DNA from 2 places in the Lysinibacillus sp. CTST325 genome. Region 2 is predicted to be linked to the other one. Evidence: riboswitches for the same ligand, from Rfam matches in the RefSeq annotation. Region 2 holds a riboswitch; the other holds the start of a gene.

Region 1 (8,042 bases), on a different contig from region 2:
TCGTAATTTCTAAGGGTGGTATATACTGTATTTGATCACGCGCAATTTTTTCAACGGTAATTTGAATAAAGTCAGCATCTCCACGTGAATGATTACTTGCTTTGTTCAATAACTGTTTTACAATTGGCTCTATCTGAGATTTACTACCTATCCGTTCACCACCAGATATATGCTTTTCCCCTAGTTCAGGGCTTCTTTCAGCCGCACGCATTCGTATGCTATAACACGTTTTTAACATGATTATTACCTGCTACTTTCCTATTAATTGTTTGTAACATTTTCGTTAGAGGATAAACACTAACCGCTGTGATTACCATGCCTGGAATAGCCAAAACTAATAACGGTAAAAATGGAGTCCCTAACGTAAAAGCCAAACCAAATCTAGCAATCGTTGTCCCAATTGGGCCTGCCAAAACAAGTACCGGAATTGAAGTCCCAAATAAAACAATGAGTAAGCCTACAGTCAATCGAAAAATTAAGGAGATCTCCACATTTAAAATTGAGTGTATACCTAGTAAAAATAAGATTAAACTTGCAATGATGCCTGCTAGAAAATATCGCTTAAATCCAAATACCGCTGCAATCGCAACTGCGATGGGTGCTGATAATTGAAATTCAGACCCAGGAAAACCTGTTGGGATTTTAAACATGCCTGTAACGATAATAAGACAAGCTAACAATGAAATTTGGGCAAGATCATATGTAGAAAACTTTCGAATCATTTTATTCCTCCATCTTAAATAAGTAGCACATAATTAACCTGTAATAACTTTATTTTCTCCTATTCTCCTTGAATTTGTGTTAACTTAATTTAATAATAAGTTAACACAAATGCGGATTGGATAGTAGATAAAATGGTAGGATTTTTTATTATTTGTGTAAATACGGTTTTGTTAATGTTCACTAAGTGAAGGTCGTGTTCCTCTGACTAGAGAATTGCGGCTTGCTTTTTTAGATTCTGCACCGCCACGAGCACCCTTGCACTTGGCTTCGTAGTTCAGATATATATTCTATTGATTACATCCTGCTGGGCGCATAAAAAAAGTATAGGCCAAATTAGCCTATACTTTTTTTATGATCTTTTCCCTATAATCGTTGAAATAAATATGGACAAAAATGCTTGTTTAACCAAGTACATTTTTGATTTCCTTTGTATATTACCACTTTATAGGGAGTGGCGAGCATAATAGTCTTGATCGGTTAGCCAGCCTTTGATATTGCTGAGTTCTAGGCTATCGAATCATACTACGAGTAGAAACTCCGATTCACGCACTTGTATAGAAAAGTAGTTGATCAGCGAAAGTGTACATGTTTAGACTAGCAAAAATGTACATTGTTATTTTGACATTTACATCCCTTTCGATTTGAAAGTTTACAGCATGTATATGATGGAAGCTTAAAATGAATAATGATAAAACTATACAATTTCTTGTAATGGCACACTATACGCCTCTTTTATTCCCCCAAACAAGCGCATGCAACTGTGGCAGTACTTTAACATCTCTTAATTCCTCATCGTTAACCACTCTATCAATCAGCGCATGATATTTATCTAATAAATGTAGTATTAATCGTGAATTGTCAGTCGTTGTGAGATCATCATTACCGACTTGGAGATAAAAAGGAATCATTGGATATCGTTGGTGAATTTGTTTAGCATAATCGTAATCTTCTTGATTAAAAACGACTATTTTAAGAGATATATGGTGATTACTATTTCGATTTTTAAGTTTTTCGAAAATATCAGAGAGCACCGAATAGTCTGTGGACATTCCAGAACTAGGTGGCTTTGGTGAGATTGTCAGTTCATCAATCTCATACATCCATTTTTGCCACCTACTTCCCTGTGTTTCCACCCCGACCTTTATGTCGTTTTCTTTTAAAATCGCAATGAGTTCTTCCAAATTTTGATAGAGTGCAGGATTGCCACCTGAAATCGTGACAAATGAAAAGCCAATGCCTCCAAGACGTTTCAACTCAGACCAAATCTCTTCCGCTGTCATTTGGACAATAAGATGCTTTCCGCTGCCATCCCACGTAAACGCTGAATCGCACCAAGAACAGGCATAATCACAGCCGGCAGTTCTCACAAACATGGTCTTCTGGCCAACGACCATTCCCTCACCTTGAATCGTCGGTCCAAAAATCTCGATAACAGGTACCTTACTCAACTTCCATCCACTCCCGTCTCGCTTCTGCATAGCTTGTCGGGGTTTCATATAGTCTAATAAACTCTACACGCGCACCATTATATCCGTGCTCATCAAGCAAGGCATCAGCCAACTTTTCGTAAATCCAAACAACAATGTTCTCTGCCGTCGTATTCATGGGCGGAAGTGTTTCATTTAAATAACGGTGATCCAAATGAATCTCTATTTTTTGTTTCCATATTGCTTTTATATCGCCGAAATCAATCATCAAACCGCGTTCATCTGTGTATCCACTCAGTCCTAATACTACGCGATACGTATGACCGTGCAGGTTTTTACATTTCCCTTCATAATTATGTAAATGATGAGCAGCATCGAAGGTAAATTCTTTGCTTACGAGAACACGCTTTGCATGATAGTTCAATTGATTTCTTTGAATATCTTCATCTATTTTTTGAAGCTTATCGACGATTTTAAAATCTGACATGCCTTAAGACTCCTTCCTGTAGCTCAAATATTCATCAAGCCCTTTTTTTCGCAGTTTACATGCAGGGCATTCACCACAGCCATCTGCTATTACACCGTTATAGCAAGTCAACGTTCTTTCCCGAATAAATTCAAGTGCCCCAAATTGATCAGCAAGCTCCCATGTCTGTGCCTTATTCAGCCACATCAACGGTGTATCAATCACAAAAGATTCATCCATCGATAAATTTAACGTTACATTCAAGGATTTAATAAAAACATCTCGGCAATCCGGATATCCGCTAAAATCCGTTTCACAAACGCCCGTTACAATATGCTTAGCTCCTACTTGACTCGCTAAAACGCCCGCAAATGAAAGAAAGAGAAGATTGCGGCCAGGTACAAAAGTCGAAGGAAGCTCACCATTATCTCCGTCTTCTACCTTTATGTCTTGTCGTGTCAACGCATTCGGAGCAAGCTGATTCAGGAGTGACATATCTAGAATGTGATGCTTGACCCCTAGCTCCCTTGCTATCTCCTTCGCACATTCAATTTCAAGACGATGCCTTTGACCATAATTAAAAGTTACTGCCTCAACCTCTTCAAAACGTTCTTTTGCCCAAAACAAACAGGTTGTACTGTCCTGTCCGCCACTAAATACAACAATTGCCTTTTCCTGCTTCATCTATAAAAACTCCCTTATATCGAAAAACAGCACTCTAAGCAAAGAGCTGCTTTCTTCTTATTTTTTCAACGAATATTTGTGTGCCTTGGTTACCCATAAAGTTCAATCCTTCAATCCATTTTCACGGCTTCGGCAAGACATAAAAAAACCTCCTTGTAAAATGTTTCCCAACACTTTTCAAGAGAGGCATTACCAATCATTCTATTAAAACATAAGTAAAAACATAAAAAAAAGCCACGTCCGATATGGACATGGCATATTGTCATGTTTCCATAGTTTTTTATAGAGGGTATTTGCTATGAACCTCTCCCGTTCTAGTCCGGGCATTCTTTTCTTCAATATAATACAAAAAATAGTATAAAACGTCAATCGGATTTTTCTTCTTTGGAAAAACCACTGTTATATTTCCCTATATTTTAGCAGTACATTAAACACTTTGCTGAGATTAAATTCGGATATATATTTATCTCAATAAATCACTATTCCATTGTCTAGAACAGATTTATTTTGCACCTGATTCCCTAAAATATATAGCTTTTTCAAATTAGGCAAATTCACTAATGGCTCTACATTTGAAATAGCGTTATTTTCTAAATGAAGCACCTCGATTTGTTGCCAATTTCCCATAAAACTTAACGATTGTAGTGAACTATCTTGTATAGTAAATGAACGCAGAGCTGACAAGCCAGCAAAGTAAGGCATAACCTTATCAACTTCATGCACCCAGTCACCTTTACCAATTCGAAAGGATACATTATTCAAAGTCAAATGTTCCAATATGTTGTTGTTAAATGAATTTTGACTATTAATTTGAAATCTACACTCATTACAATTTACCGTTTTTACATGCTGTAAATTGAATAATTCACTCGTCTCTTCAAAAAAAGTTGTTTCATTTAAATTTATTGTTTGCAAATTTGATAGACGATTTAAAGAACGAATGCCTGTAAAATCGCCAGACTCCATCGCTGTAAGTTGTTCTAGCTTTGGGTATTTCAGTAAATCTGCTCCATTCAAATACGACTGTGCCCCACTTATCTCAACAGTCAAATCTTTTAGAGCAGGTGCCTCTAACTTGGATAAGAAAGTATTTTTTAATTCCGCTTTTTTTAAATGAGGTGCTACAATTGATGCTATTTGGCCACTATAACCAGTTATCGATAAATCGGTCAGTGAAGTCAGGCTGTTCACAATATCAAGCAAATCTAATTTATAAAGAGAAGCTAAACGCAGCTTGGTCAATGAAGACTTATTTCTAAGGCGTTCTAAATTTGTAATATCCATATTTTCAAGATCAAGCGATTGCAAGTTAGGCATGTTTTGTATAAAATCAAGCGTTTTTAAATTTTTTACCGCTGTAAGTTTCAATTCTTGTAATTGATTCAGTGAATAGAACGAGCTAAAATCAGTCGCCTCACTATAATCTATTGTTAACGACTCTAGATCAGTAAATGAAGACAACCACTTTAAATCATTGGCAAATCTTAAAGACAATGATGTTAATCGCAGTTGATTCAGAAGAGCGAAGTCTGTAACCGTCTCGGTGTAATACGAAATTTCAAGTGATTGAAGATTAGGAAACTCTAATAATAATGCAAGTTCATCATTACTTCGAATTTGAATAGAGAGCTCTACAACATTAGACTTATCGCTGAAATATTCAGCAATTTTACTAAATGATTCATTAAAGCGACCTGTATAGCTTTTTAAACCTTCTAGATGTCGGAAGCTTACATTTTCACTTTGTGATATTTCATAATCGCCCATCAAATTCAATGCCGTCAGACCAGTAAAGGCTTCAAAATCTTTTTGTTCGATTTTTTGTGTATTTAATAACTTATCCATAATGATATAGTTAGAAATTTTGGCTTGCTTATTTGTAAACGGATCGTCAAGGCTGTAATCAAAATGCCACTGATCTTCAGAATAGTATGCCTTTAAATAACGGATACTTGCGATTTCTTCTTTAGTCGGCATTGCTCCACCTTTATCAAAAATATCTTTTAAAAAGAATAAAAGAACTTCGCTTTCAGGCATTTTTCGAACAGGTATGTCCTCACGGTTACCATATTCTGTTTGATTGCCGCTCAAAAGAAAATAGCCAAGGAATGCACAAAGGATGACAATCGGTATTATTAAAAGCGCTTTTAAATTCGTTTTTGGATGTGTATCTTTATTCGCAGAAGTTGTACCATAATAATTATTAATCGTCTGATCAACATAATAAACTTTATTCTCTTTCAACATTATTTCAGTTTCACAAAAAGGACATTTGAATGATTGTCCCTCTCTATATTCAATTTTCCCATTACAATTCGGACAATTTAATTTAATGATTTCCACTGGCAATCCCCTCTCCAGCTCTACTTTTAATTAAGCTTAGTTGTCCGAAAAATAATTGTCAATATTTCTATTAAATACTAATTATCTTCCACCTTAAGACCTACAAAAAAAAGTCGCCCATAAGGCGACTTTTTTTGTGTTTATTCACTTTTTTATACAATAAGTTTAAACTTCTGGTTTACTATTACTTGTGATACGGTTCTACGTAATAAGGATGAGTGAGGTTATTATGCGGAACTCAAATATAAATCTACCGAAGACTCAACTTCCTTCGCAACAAGCTCCACAAAGTCCCTATAATCCTCTGTCGTAAGAGTAAATTTCTACGTTTAAAGTTTATTCATCACGATTAAGAGCTTCTTTTACAAATGTAGGGAGGGCGAATGCACCAACGTGTAAATCTGTATTGTAATATTTCGTTTTTAGAGCAAATTTGTCCCAAGTATCTACTTGAATATCTTTAATTGGATGTAATGCTTTTGAAGCAAATCCGAATAGCCAGTGTCCCGATGGATATGTTGGCATATGGAATTGATATACGCTTGCGATTGGGAATATACCTTTAATTTTTTTATGTGCTTTACGCATGTTTTCTGCATACTCCGCGAAGTATGGTGACTCGTGTTGGTTAATTAGAATTCCTTTTTCATTTAATACACGGTAACATTCTTTATAGAAAGCTGTTGTAAATAAACCTTCACCGACAGAAATTGGATCAGTAGAATCTACTAATATTAAATCGAATGATTGATCAGCTACGTTTTGAACGTATGCTAAGCCATCATCGAAAATCATTTCCATGCGTGGGTCTTCTTCGACACCAGCAGCTGTAATTGGTAGATATTTCTGGCTTAAACGGAATACTAACTCATCGATTTCAACCATTACTACTTTTTCTACTGATTTATATCGTAGTACTTCACGAGCCGTACCACCATCACCACCACCAATAATTAATACTTTTTTTATATTTGGATTGGTAGCGAATGCTGGGTGCGTAATCATATCATGATAAACGAACTCATCTTTTTCATTCACCATCATCAAACCGTCTAATGTGAAGAAAGTACCAAACTCTTCACTTTTATAAAAATCGATTTTTTGGAACGGAGATTGTTCACTATGAATTTCTTCGTTGTATCCGATTGAAAATTTACAGTTATTGCTCCATTGTTCTGTATACCATTTCATTAAATCACGTCCTCTAATATTTCTTGTTTCACAAGAATTGTATCAATTTCTTGTTCTGCAAATTGACGAATTTTATCTGCCATTCCACGAGGTACTTCAAATGATTCTGTCTTTTTCGCCTGCAGTTTTTGTTCTAAATATTCCGCTGCTTTCCAAGGACTTACTGAGTCGCCACAAGTGTAAACATCAACAGAAGCAAATCCGTATTCTGGCCAAGTATGAATCGTTAAATGTGATTCAGCAATTATTACTGCACCCGATACACCATATGGGTTGAAATGATGGAAGCAAGATTCTACAATTGTTGCCCCAGAATAGTCTGCTGCTTCATTCATAAACTGCTCGATTAAAGCATTTTGCTCAATAATTTCACTTGGGCAACCATAAAATTCGATTAATACGTGTCTTCCTAATGTTGATAATTCAATGCTCATTTATCTATCTCCCTTACGACTGTTATATAATTTTCTTCTTTAGTTTCATTCAAAACATTGCCAAAATTAAGAAAATAGAAGTTATATAATTCTACTACTTCCTCTGAAATAATTTCTCCGGGGATAACTAGTGGTATTCCCGGTGGATAAATCATTAATGAATCTGCACTAATTCGACCTACCGCATCATAAATTAAAATTGTTTCTGTTTCTGCATTACACGCCTGTTGCGGTGTCATTGCTAATCTATTTATTTGATTAGCTGTCACATAAGCTGACTGAATCGCTTCATTTTTAGCGTGATTAAGTTCAATATCTTTTAACGCATGTACTAATTTACCAATTGTTTCATTCGTATCAGCATGACTAATGACTGCCATTATGACATATCCTTCAGCAAGTTCTAATTGAATTCCATACTGTTGTTTCAATATTGTGTAAACTTCAAAACCAGTTAAACCGAGATCGTTCACACGTATAACAAGTTTCGTCCAATCATATGATTGATTGAAATTTTGCTGTACGTATTCAGCTTTTAATACTTCATAGCGTGAATTATTTTCAATTTCTTCAATAGCCGCAACAACAATTGACTTTAAATTGCTATAACGTTGCTGTCCAAACACCGCTAAATCCCTTCGTGCTACATCTAAAGAACTCATTAATAAATAATTTGCACTCGTCGTTTGAAGCATATTTAATACTTTTTGCAAATGCTTCGAATCGATTCGTTTTTCTTGTAGTAAAAGAAGCGAACTTTGCGTTAATGAACCC
Region 2 (8,042 bases):
CTGCTAAGCCGCCACGTGCAACAGAGTCAAGCTCTCCTACAACTAGTGGTAATTTATTAGAGTTTGCTACATCAATTACAGACTCAAGAGCCGAAACTACTGTATTATCAGTAATGATATAGAATGCATCTGCTTTACCAATTAATGATTCAGCAGCTTGTTTTACTTCTGCAGAAGTTGCCGCAGATGCCTCAACTACTGTTAGGCCTTGCTCAGCCATAACTTTTTTCACTTCTTTTACTTGTGCTACTGAGTTTTGCTCACCAGCGTTGTAAACCATACCTACTTTTTTCGCACCTAATTCCTTTAAGAATGCTACTGTTTTCGAAATAGTATCAGGATGTAAATCAATCGTTCCTGTTACATTTTTCGCTGGCTTCTCCATAGATTCAATGAGCTGTGCGCCAACAGCATCCGTTACAGAAGTGAAGACAATTGGAATATCACTAGTAGCAGTCGCCGCTGCTTGTGCAGATGGCGTAGAGTTAGCAAAGATTAAATCTACGTTGGCACTTACTAAATTGTTTGCAATCGTCGTGTTAAGACTGTTATCCCCTTGCGCTATTTGTGGATCGTAATCAACTTTTAAGCCCGATTCTTCAATTGCTTTTTTGAAACCTTCAGTTGCAGCATTTAAAGATGGATGTTCAACAATTTGAGTAATCCCGATTTTATACGTTTTGTCATCTGCATTGCTACTCTCACTTGCATTATTCTTTTCTTTCTCTTTCGAATCTGATGAATTAGAACCACCGCTACCACAAGCAGCAAGCATTAAAACTAACCCAAATAACAGGAACGAAAGCTTTTTTAAATTGCTTTTCACAAATAATCCCCCCCGATATTATCTCTGATAGTTATCACACTTTATCCAAACAAAGTGTGAATGTATCGCTATATTATCTTTATTATATCGGTTCGTCAACAACATTATGAATGTTCTGACTATTAAACTTAACTAAATATTTTTTCTTTTCTCTCAATTTGTCGCTTTAAACCGCTAAACTACGCTGTTTTTACAAATTGATTTCTTTTTCTAACATAACAAAAATTTTTTTGACAATTTTCGCAAAATTATTTTTCAGAGATTTGATTTTCAAGAAATTTATATAAACCCAAAAAGCCTGACATTCCCCATAAGAAATGTCAGGCTTTCATAACATTATTTATTCGCTATTACTTCTTCAAGATATCTACTAACCAACTTCTGTAATGGGATTTCTGGAAAGCACACATTCGTTTGAGCCCTCCTTGATTGCTGAGTAAAAACACCCCGCGAGTGCTTTAGAATTGCCCTCTCGTACTCTCTCTTAATGGTTCATTTTTTTGCTAACAAGATTGATCTACACGTTTCAGTCTCCTTTTTTACATTTAATGCATATGATGCAAATGAGACTAGTGCCGTTTTCAAAAAGGAGGAATACCATGAACAATGAAGAAATCGATTTAAATCAACCTTCTGAGAAGCAAAATGCAAAAACAGGAGATATTGACACAATCATTTCTAATCTTTGTGACAGTCTATTCGAATTCGCTCTAGATTTTGCATTAAATGCCTTAGAATATACAAAAGACTTAGATGAAGAACTAGAATATACGGATGAATTTAAAAAGCAACTGGACGATTTAATTTTAGAAATAGAAGAAATTAAAAATGTTTTAGATGAGTAGTTTCAAATCAGAACCCTTACTACTTTCGCTCCAAGATATCTCAAATATTAAAAAGTAGAGGTGTCTAAATGCAAAATCCCCAAGAAATGTGTACGAAATTTGCTCAGATTGCCAACGGAAAAGCTTCAACGGAACATGGTGTATGCTCAGTAAGACTTAATCGCAATCTTAATGTTATGATTCAAGGTCGCCCAAGTCGTAGTGCACTTCATGCTGGGATCACATTCGAATCACTCGATATATATGGAAATGCACTTAACTTAGGTGAAGTTGTAGTGCTTCAAGAGGAATTACCTCCATTTGTTAAGGTACTTGCAGAAAATAATTTGATTATAAGTGCTGTTCATAATCACTGGATTTATTCAGACCCAGTTATTTTATACGTTCACTTTCAATCAATAGAGCCTCCATTAATCTTTGCCCAAAAATTTGCTCAAGCATTTAGTGTTTTAAAAAACTACTGATAACTACACTTGTTAAAAGAACTGCTTAGAACAGTTCTTTTTGACATGACTGGATAGCTCCATCACCTCTAAGGTTCGAGGTTACTTCTCATCTATAGACCGTCTGCCGAAGAAGAATTTAGCGCTGCTATTTCTGCATAAGTTTCTTTCGTATCTTAGCAAGTGTACAAGCCCCCCTTTTTTATGGATTCCAAAATTCGAATCCTATTCACGCACACTCTAATGAGCAAATAACAAGAGCTAAATATTACCTTTAGCACTATGAATTTCTGCGTTTTTTTTACACATCGCTATTTACAAGTAAGCATGAACATTGATATGATTGCATTTGCTTCCCGTGGTTCGTAACCATCCCACGTAAAAAAACTAAGGAGAAATGAATATGAAAATAAAATTTTTAGCAACGAGCGGCATTATTGCAGCTCTCTACATTGCTGTTACATTATTAGTCGCACCATTCGGCTTTACAGAGGTGCAGTTCCGACTATCTGAAATGTTTAACCATCTAGTTGCCTTTAACCCTCGTTTTGCCGTTGGAATTATTATTGGTGTATTTATCTCCAATATATTTTCACCAAACGGCATTATCGATTTGTTTTTCGGTGTAGCCCATTCGATGATTACCCTTGGGTTGTTCATTCTTATTTGTAAATTTGTCAAAAATATTTGGGCTCGTTTAGTCATCAATACATTGTTATTTACATGCACAATGTTCATCATTGCCTTAGAATTAAACATAGCATTAGAATTACCATTCTTTTGGACATGGTTGACTGTTGCTGCAGGTGAATTTGTTGTTTTAGCAGTCGGTGCACCGATTATGTATTTATTGAATAAACGCTTAAACTTCAAAAATTTAATTTAATTTAATTTAAAAGACGGATCTTATTAGATTCGTTTTTTTCTTGCTTCCAAGATACCTTGACACTATTCTGAAAATACTTTACAATTCATTTCAATAAATGCTAAGAAAAAGAATAGTAGCAAGCGATAGTACTTAAAGAGAGCTGATGGTTGGTGCAAATCAGTAGTACTTACTTGTGAATGGGCTTTGGAGCAGCCTCATCAAATGTGAGGACGAATTTACTCCCCGTTACCGGAGTACGAAAGCGCGCAATTTTTGCGAATGAAGGTGGCACCACGGTTACTCGTCCTTTTTACAGAAGGATTGTAGTGACTTTTTTTTATGGAAAAATGAGAAAAGAGGAGTCGAGAGAAGATGAGTATAGTAGTAGAGAAAAAAGGATATTTCGGTGAATTTGGCGGTAGCTTTGTTCCTGATGAGCTTCAAAATGTATTAAATATTTTAGATGAAAACTTCCAAAAATATAAAGATGATGAAGACTTTAATAAAGAGCTAGATTATTATTTCCATGAATATGTTGGGCGCAAATCTCCACTTTATTTTGCTGAAAATTTAACAAAACAATTAGGCGGCGCAAAAATTTATTTAAAGCGTGAAGATCTTAACCATACAGGTTCACATAAAATTAATAACGTTCTTGGACAGATTTTATTAGCAAAGCGCATGGGTGCTAAACGTGTGATCGCTGAAACAGGTGCGGGTCAGCATGGTGTAGCAACAGCAACTGCTTGTGCAATGTTCGGGATGGAGTGCACAATTTATATGGGTTTAGAGGATACAAAGCGTCAAGCATTAAACGTCTTCCGTATGGAGCTTCTTGGTGCAAAGGTAGTAGCTGTTGATAAAGGCCAGGGGCGACTAAAGGATGCTGTGGATGAAGCATTTGCTGATTTAGTTGAAAACCATGAGACGACTTTCTATTTACTAGGTTCTGCTGTTGGACCTCACCCATTCCCTTTAATGGTGAAGCATTTCCAATCAGTCATTAGCCGTGAAAGTCGCGAACAAATTTTAGAAAAAGAAGGAAAGCTACCAGCAGCAGTACTTGCTTGTGTCGGTGGCGGTAGTAATGCGATTGGTGCCTTTGCAGAATATATTGCAGATGAAAATGTTCGCCTTATTGGCATTGAACCAGATAAGGCAGCAACATTAAATGAAGGAACACCGGGTGAATTACACGGCTTCAAATGTTTAGTACTGCAAGATTCAGAAGGCAATCCACTACCAACGTATTCGATTGCCGCTGGACTAGATTATCCTGGAGCTGGTCCAGAGCATAGCTATTTAAAAACAATTGGTCGTGGAGAATATGTAACGGTGACGAATGAAGAAGTGCTTGAAGCATTCCAAGTATTGTCGAAGGTTGAAGGAATTATTCCTGCACTTGAAAGCTCCCACGCAGTTGCTCATGCACTAAAGCTTGCGCCAACATTATCTCCGGAAGAGAGCATTATTATCAACATTTCCGGGCGTGGAGACAAAGACGTAGAACAAGTATTCCAAATGTTAAATAGATAACAAAATGAAAGAGCGACTTCCCTTTATGGAAATCGCTCTTTTAACTATACGAATGAAGCTAATTTTGGATAAATTTCTGCCACATTATCTCGAAGCTTGGCTTTCAAAAACTTTCCAACTGATGTTTTTGGAATTTCATCTAAAAATACCACATCATCTGGTACCCACCATTTCGCAAATTGACTTTCTAAAAATGCCAGAAGTTCCTCATCACTTGCTGACATTCCTTCCTTCAATACTACACAAGCTAGCGGGCGTTCTTGCCATTTGACATGCGGAATTGCAATAACCGCTGCTTCCAAAACAGCATCATGGGTCATTAACGCATTTTCTAAATCCACTGAGGAGATCCACTCCCCACCCGATTTAATTAAATCCTTTGTACGATCCGTTATTTTAATAAATCCATCCTCTGTTCGTACCGCAATGTCCCCTGTATATAACCAACCGTCTCGATACGCATCATTTGTACGTTCATCACGATAGTACTCGTGTGAAATCCATGGACCTCGCAAGCGTAACTCACCCATCGTCTCTCCATCCCATGGTACTTCTCCTTTGTCATTAACAATGCTCGATTCAATACCAGCCATTGTCATTCCTTGCATTGCTCGCGATTCAATCTGCTTTTCAATTGGCCATTCATCCATCCAAGACATATAATTTGATAACGCTACAATCGGCGTTGTTTCAGTCATTCCATACACCACGATATATGGAATGCCATACTGCTCTTCAAATGTACGAATAAGTCGAGTAGGTGAAGCAGAGCCACCACAACAAATAGCTCTTAGCGAACTAATATCTCGCTCACGCTTCTCTTGTTCCTGCAACGCACCAATCCAAATGGTCGGCACCCCAGCTGTTAATGTAATCTTCTCCTGCTCCACTAAATCTAAAATGATTGCCGATGTGAATTGTGGACCAGGCAATACTTGTGTAGCACCCACATTGACACTTGCAAACGGTAAGCCCCATGCATTTGCATGAAACATTGGTACAATCGGCATCACGACATCACGTTCAGAAATGCCCATTGAATCAGACATACTCAGCATCATACTATGTAGCACTAAACCTCGATGTGAATAAACAACCCCTTTTGGATTTCCTGTTGTAGCACTTGTATAGCACATGCCAGCAGGCTCCTCTTCCCCTATATCTTCTGGGAACTGATAGTTTTCATCTGCTGCTGCTAATAAATCCTCATATGATAATGCATTCGGTAATGTCGTTTCTGGCAAAGTATCTTCATCCGTCATAATAATATAATGTTTCACTGTCTTAAGCTCGGGTGCAATGTTTTCTATAATTGGTAGCAAATCCACATCAATCATTAAAATTTCATCTTCTGCATGATTAATAATATAAATTAAATGCTCTTCTGATAAACGAATATTCACCATGTGCAAAACAGCACCAGAACACGGTACCGCAAAATAAGCCTCTAAGTGGCGATGCTGGTTCCAGGCAAAGGAGCCAATTTTCATTCCTCTTGTCATCCCCAACTTTGTAAGCGCATCTGCTAAGCGACGTGTTCTTTTCGCCCATTCTCCATATGTTAAGCGGTGAATCTTCTGTGGGCTCGTCCGTGAAATAATAGTCTTTCTAGCAAAATAGCTTTCTGCTCGTTTAAAAAAGTTTGTTAATACTAACGGCGTCTGCATCATCTAAACCATCCATCCCTTCGTCTTGTGAACTCCCTTTTTTACCTTTGTGAAATATTAATAGAAACATTTTAACTGAATACTATTAATATTCTGAATATGATTATATTGCAAAATCACAAAATATGCTATATATTCCAATAATTTTCTTTTTATTGTTAACTTTTTCTAAAATAATAATAAATGAAAATAAAAAGAGATGAAGAAAACTAAATTGTTTTCTTCATCCCTGTTGTTGAAAAACTATTGTAAATCTATTTCGCTTTCGCACAGACAAACCTTTGTTGCTAATGTTCGTTTTAACACTATAAATTAGAGTAACACAATAAAAGATACACGCTATGTGAAGTGGTTGATTGGAGTGGAGGATGGGCGACTCCTTGGGGATCAGCAATAGAGGAACGAAGGCTAAAACCATCACGTCCTGTGATAACGCCTTCGTGACCAACATCGTGTTGGCCCGAGACCCTGGAGCGAGCAACGCGAGTGAAGCGGCTCATCGGACGCCCCCAGGAAAGCGCCCAGCCGTAACGGAAATCAACCACACGTTTTGCCGAAGGGTCATACTTTATTGTGCCATAGCATTCACAAAGATTCCCTTAACCTTTTTGTTTTCCAACACAAAAAGATGAAGAAAATTATATTGTTTTCTTCATCCGCTTTTAGGAATTTTTATTTATGAACAAGCTTTTGTCTGTAGTTTGATTTTTAATTTATCTAGCATATCAACTGTCATTTTTGCTAGATCATACTGTGCTTTAAAGCCCCATTCTTTTTGTGCCGCTTCTATATTTAAAGAATCGGGCCAGCTATCTGCTATCGCTTGACGTACTGGATCTACATTATAATCCATACGGAAATGTGGCAAATGCTTTTTAATTTCCGCCGCAATTTCAGATGGCTCGAAGCTCATTGCAGTGATATTAAAAGCATTGCGATGTATTAGTTTGCTACTATCAGCTTCCATTAAATCTACAATAGCTTGCAATGCATCTGGCATGTACATCATGTCCATGTACGTACCTTCTTGAATATAAGAGGTATACTTCCCTTGCTTGATCGCCTCATAAAAGATCTCTACTGCATAGTCTGTCGTACCACCGCCTGGAGGAGTTACGTATGAAATTAACCCCGGGAAGCGTACACCGCGAGTATCTACACCAAAACGATTGAAATAATAATCACATAACAGCTCACCAGCAACTTTATTTACCCCATACATTGTTGTTGGACGCTGTAATGTATCCTGTGGTGTATTGTCCTTCGGTGTCGATGGACCGAACGCACCTATTGAGCTCGGCGTAAAAAATTGCAAGCTTAACTCACGGGAGACCTCCAACGCATTCATTAAACCACCCATATTTAAATTCCACGCCAGCAAAGGATTTTTTTCTGCTGTTGCTGATAATAACGCCGCTAAATGCATCATTGTATCTGCACCAAAATCCTTCGCTAAATCATGCATTCTTTGTCCATCCGTCACGTCCAATACTTCAAATGGACCTTTAGAATGCTCAAGCTTCCGAATATCTGTCGCTAATACATTGTCCTCTCCATAAATACTACGAAGTTTTTCTACGAGCTCAGAACCTATTTGACCTAGTGCTCCTGTAACCATTATCTTTTCCATTTCTCCAAACCTCCACCTGCGAACAGTTGTACTTTCCGAAAGTACAATATTTTATAAATAAACATTGATTTAATAACACTTCTGATGAATTTCATTATAATGTGTTCATATTAAAAATACAACCACAATATTTTTAATTTTTAAAAACAGAGCGTAAAATCCTTTATTATCAGTATATGAGGCCTATAAAATATTGTGCTAGAAAAACCACCGAAATACATATGTAC

Evidence for each region. Region 2 has a riboswitch for preQ1 ahead of ACYQ73_RS12950 (QueT transporter family protein). Riboswitches for the same ligand answer to the same signal wherever they lie in the genome.
Region 1: linked by a shared signal. The riboswitch ahead of queC (7-cyano-7-deazaguanine synthase QueC) and the one ahead of ACYQ73_RS12950 (QueT transporter family protein) in region 2 are both predicted to bind preQ1.

What each region holds. Positions count from the first base shown of each region.
Region 1 is NZ_BAAFHO010000002.1:339,033-347,074, forward strand. Features, by position in the region: gene bioW (6-carboxyhexanoate--CoA ligase) at 1-238, opposite strand, end outside; gene ACYQ73_RS07075 (hypothetical protein) at 219-722, opposite strand; gene queE (7-carboxy-7-deazaguanine synthase QueE) at 1,443-2,171, opposite strand; gene queD (6-carboxytetrahydropterin synthase QueD) at 2,164-2,637, opposite strand; gene queC (7-cyano-7-deazaguanine synthase QueC) at 2,641-3,300, opposite strand; PreQ1 riboswitch class I at 3,567-3,613, opposite strand; gene ACYQ73_RS07095 (leucine-rich repeat domain-containing protein) at 3,769-5,643, opposite strand; gene speE (polyamine aminopropyltransferase) at 5,980-6,834, opposite strand; gene speD (adenosylmethionine decarboxylase) at 6,834-7,268, opposite strand; gene ACYQ73_RS07110 (aminotransferase class I/II-fold pyridoxal phosphate-dependent enzyme) at 7,265-8,042, opposite strand, start outside.
Region 2 is NZ_BAAFHO010000004.1:273,728-281,769, forward strand. Features, by position in the region: gene ACYQ73_RS12935 (ABC transporter substrate-binding protein) at 1-826, opposite strand, end outside; gene ACYQ73_RS12940 (hypothetical protein) at 1,426-1,671, shown strand; gene ACYQ73_RS12945 (DUF1259 domain-containing protein) at 1,740-2,135, shown strand; PreQ1 riboswitch class I at 2,467-2,511, shown strand; gene ACYQ73_RS12950 (QueT transporter family protein) at 2,518-3,000, shown strand; T-box leader at 3,094-3,294, shown strand; gene trpB (tryptophan synthase subunit beta) at 3,355-4,518, shown strand; gene ACYQ73_RS12960 (long-chain fatty acid--CoA ligase) at 4,563-6,188, opposite strand; gene ACYQ73_RS12965 (hypothetical protein) at 6,491-6,685, opposite strand; gene ACYQ73_RS12970 (L-threonine 3-dehydrogenase) at 6,862-7,815, opposite strand.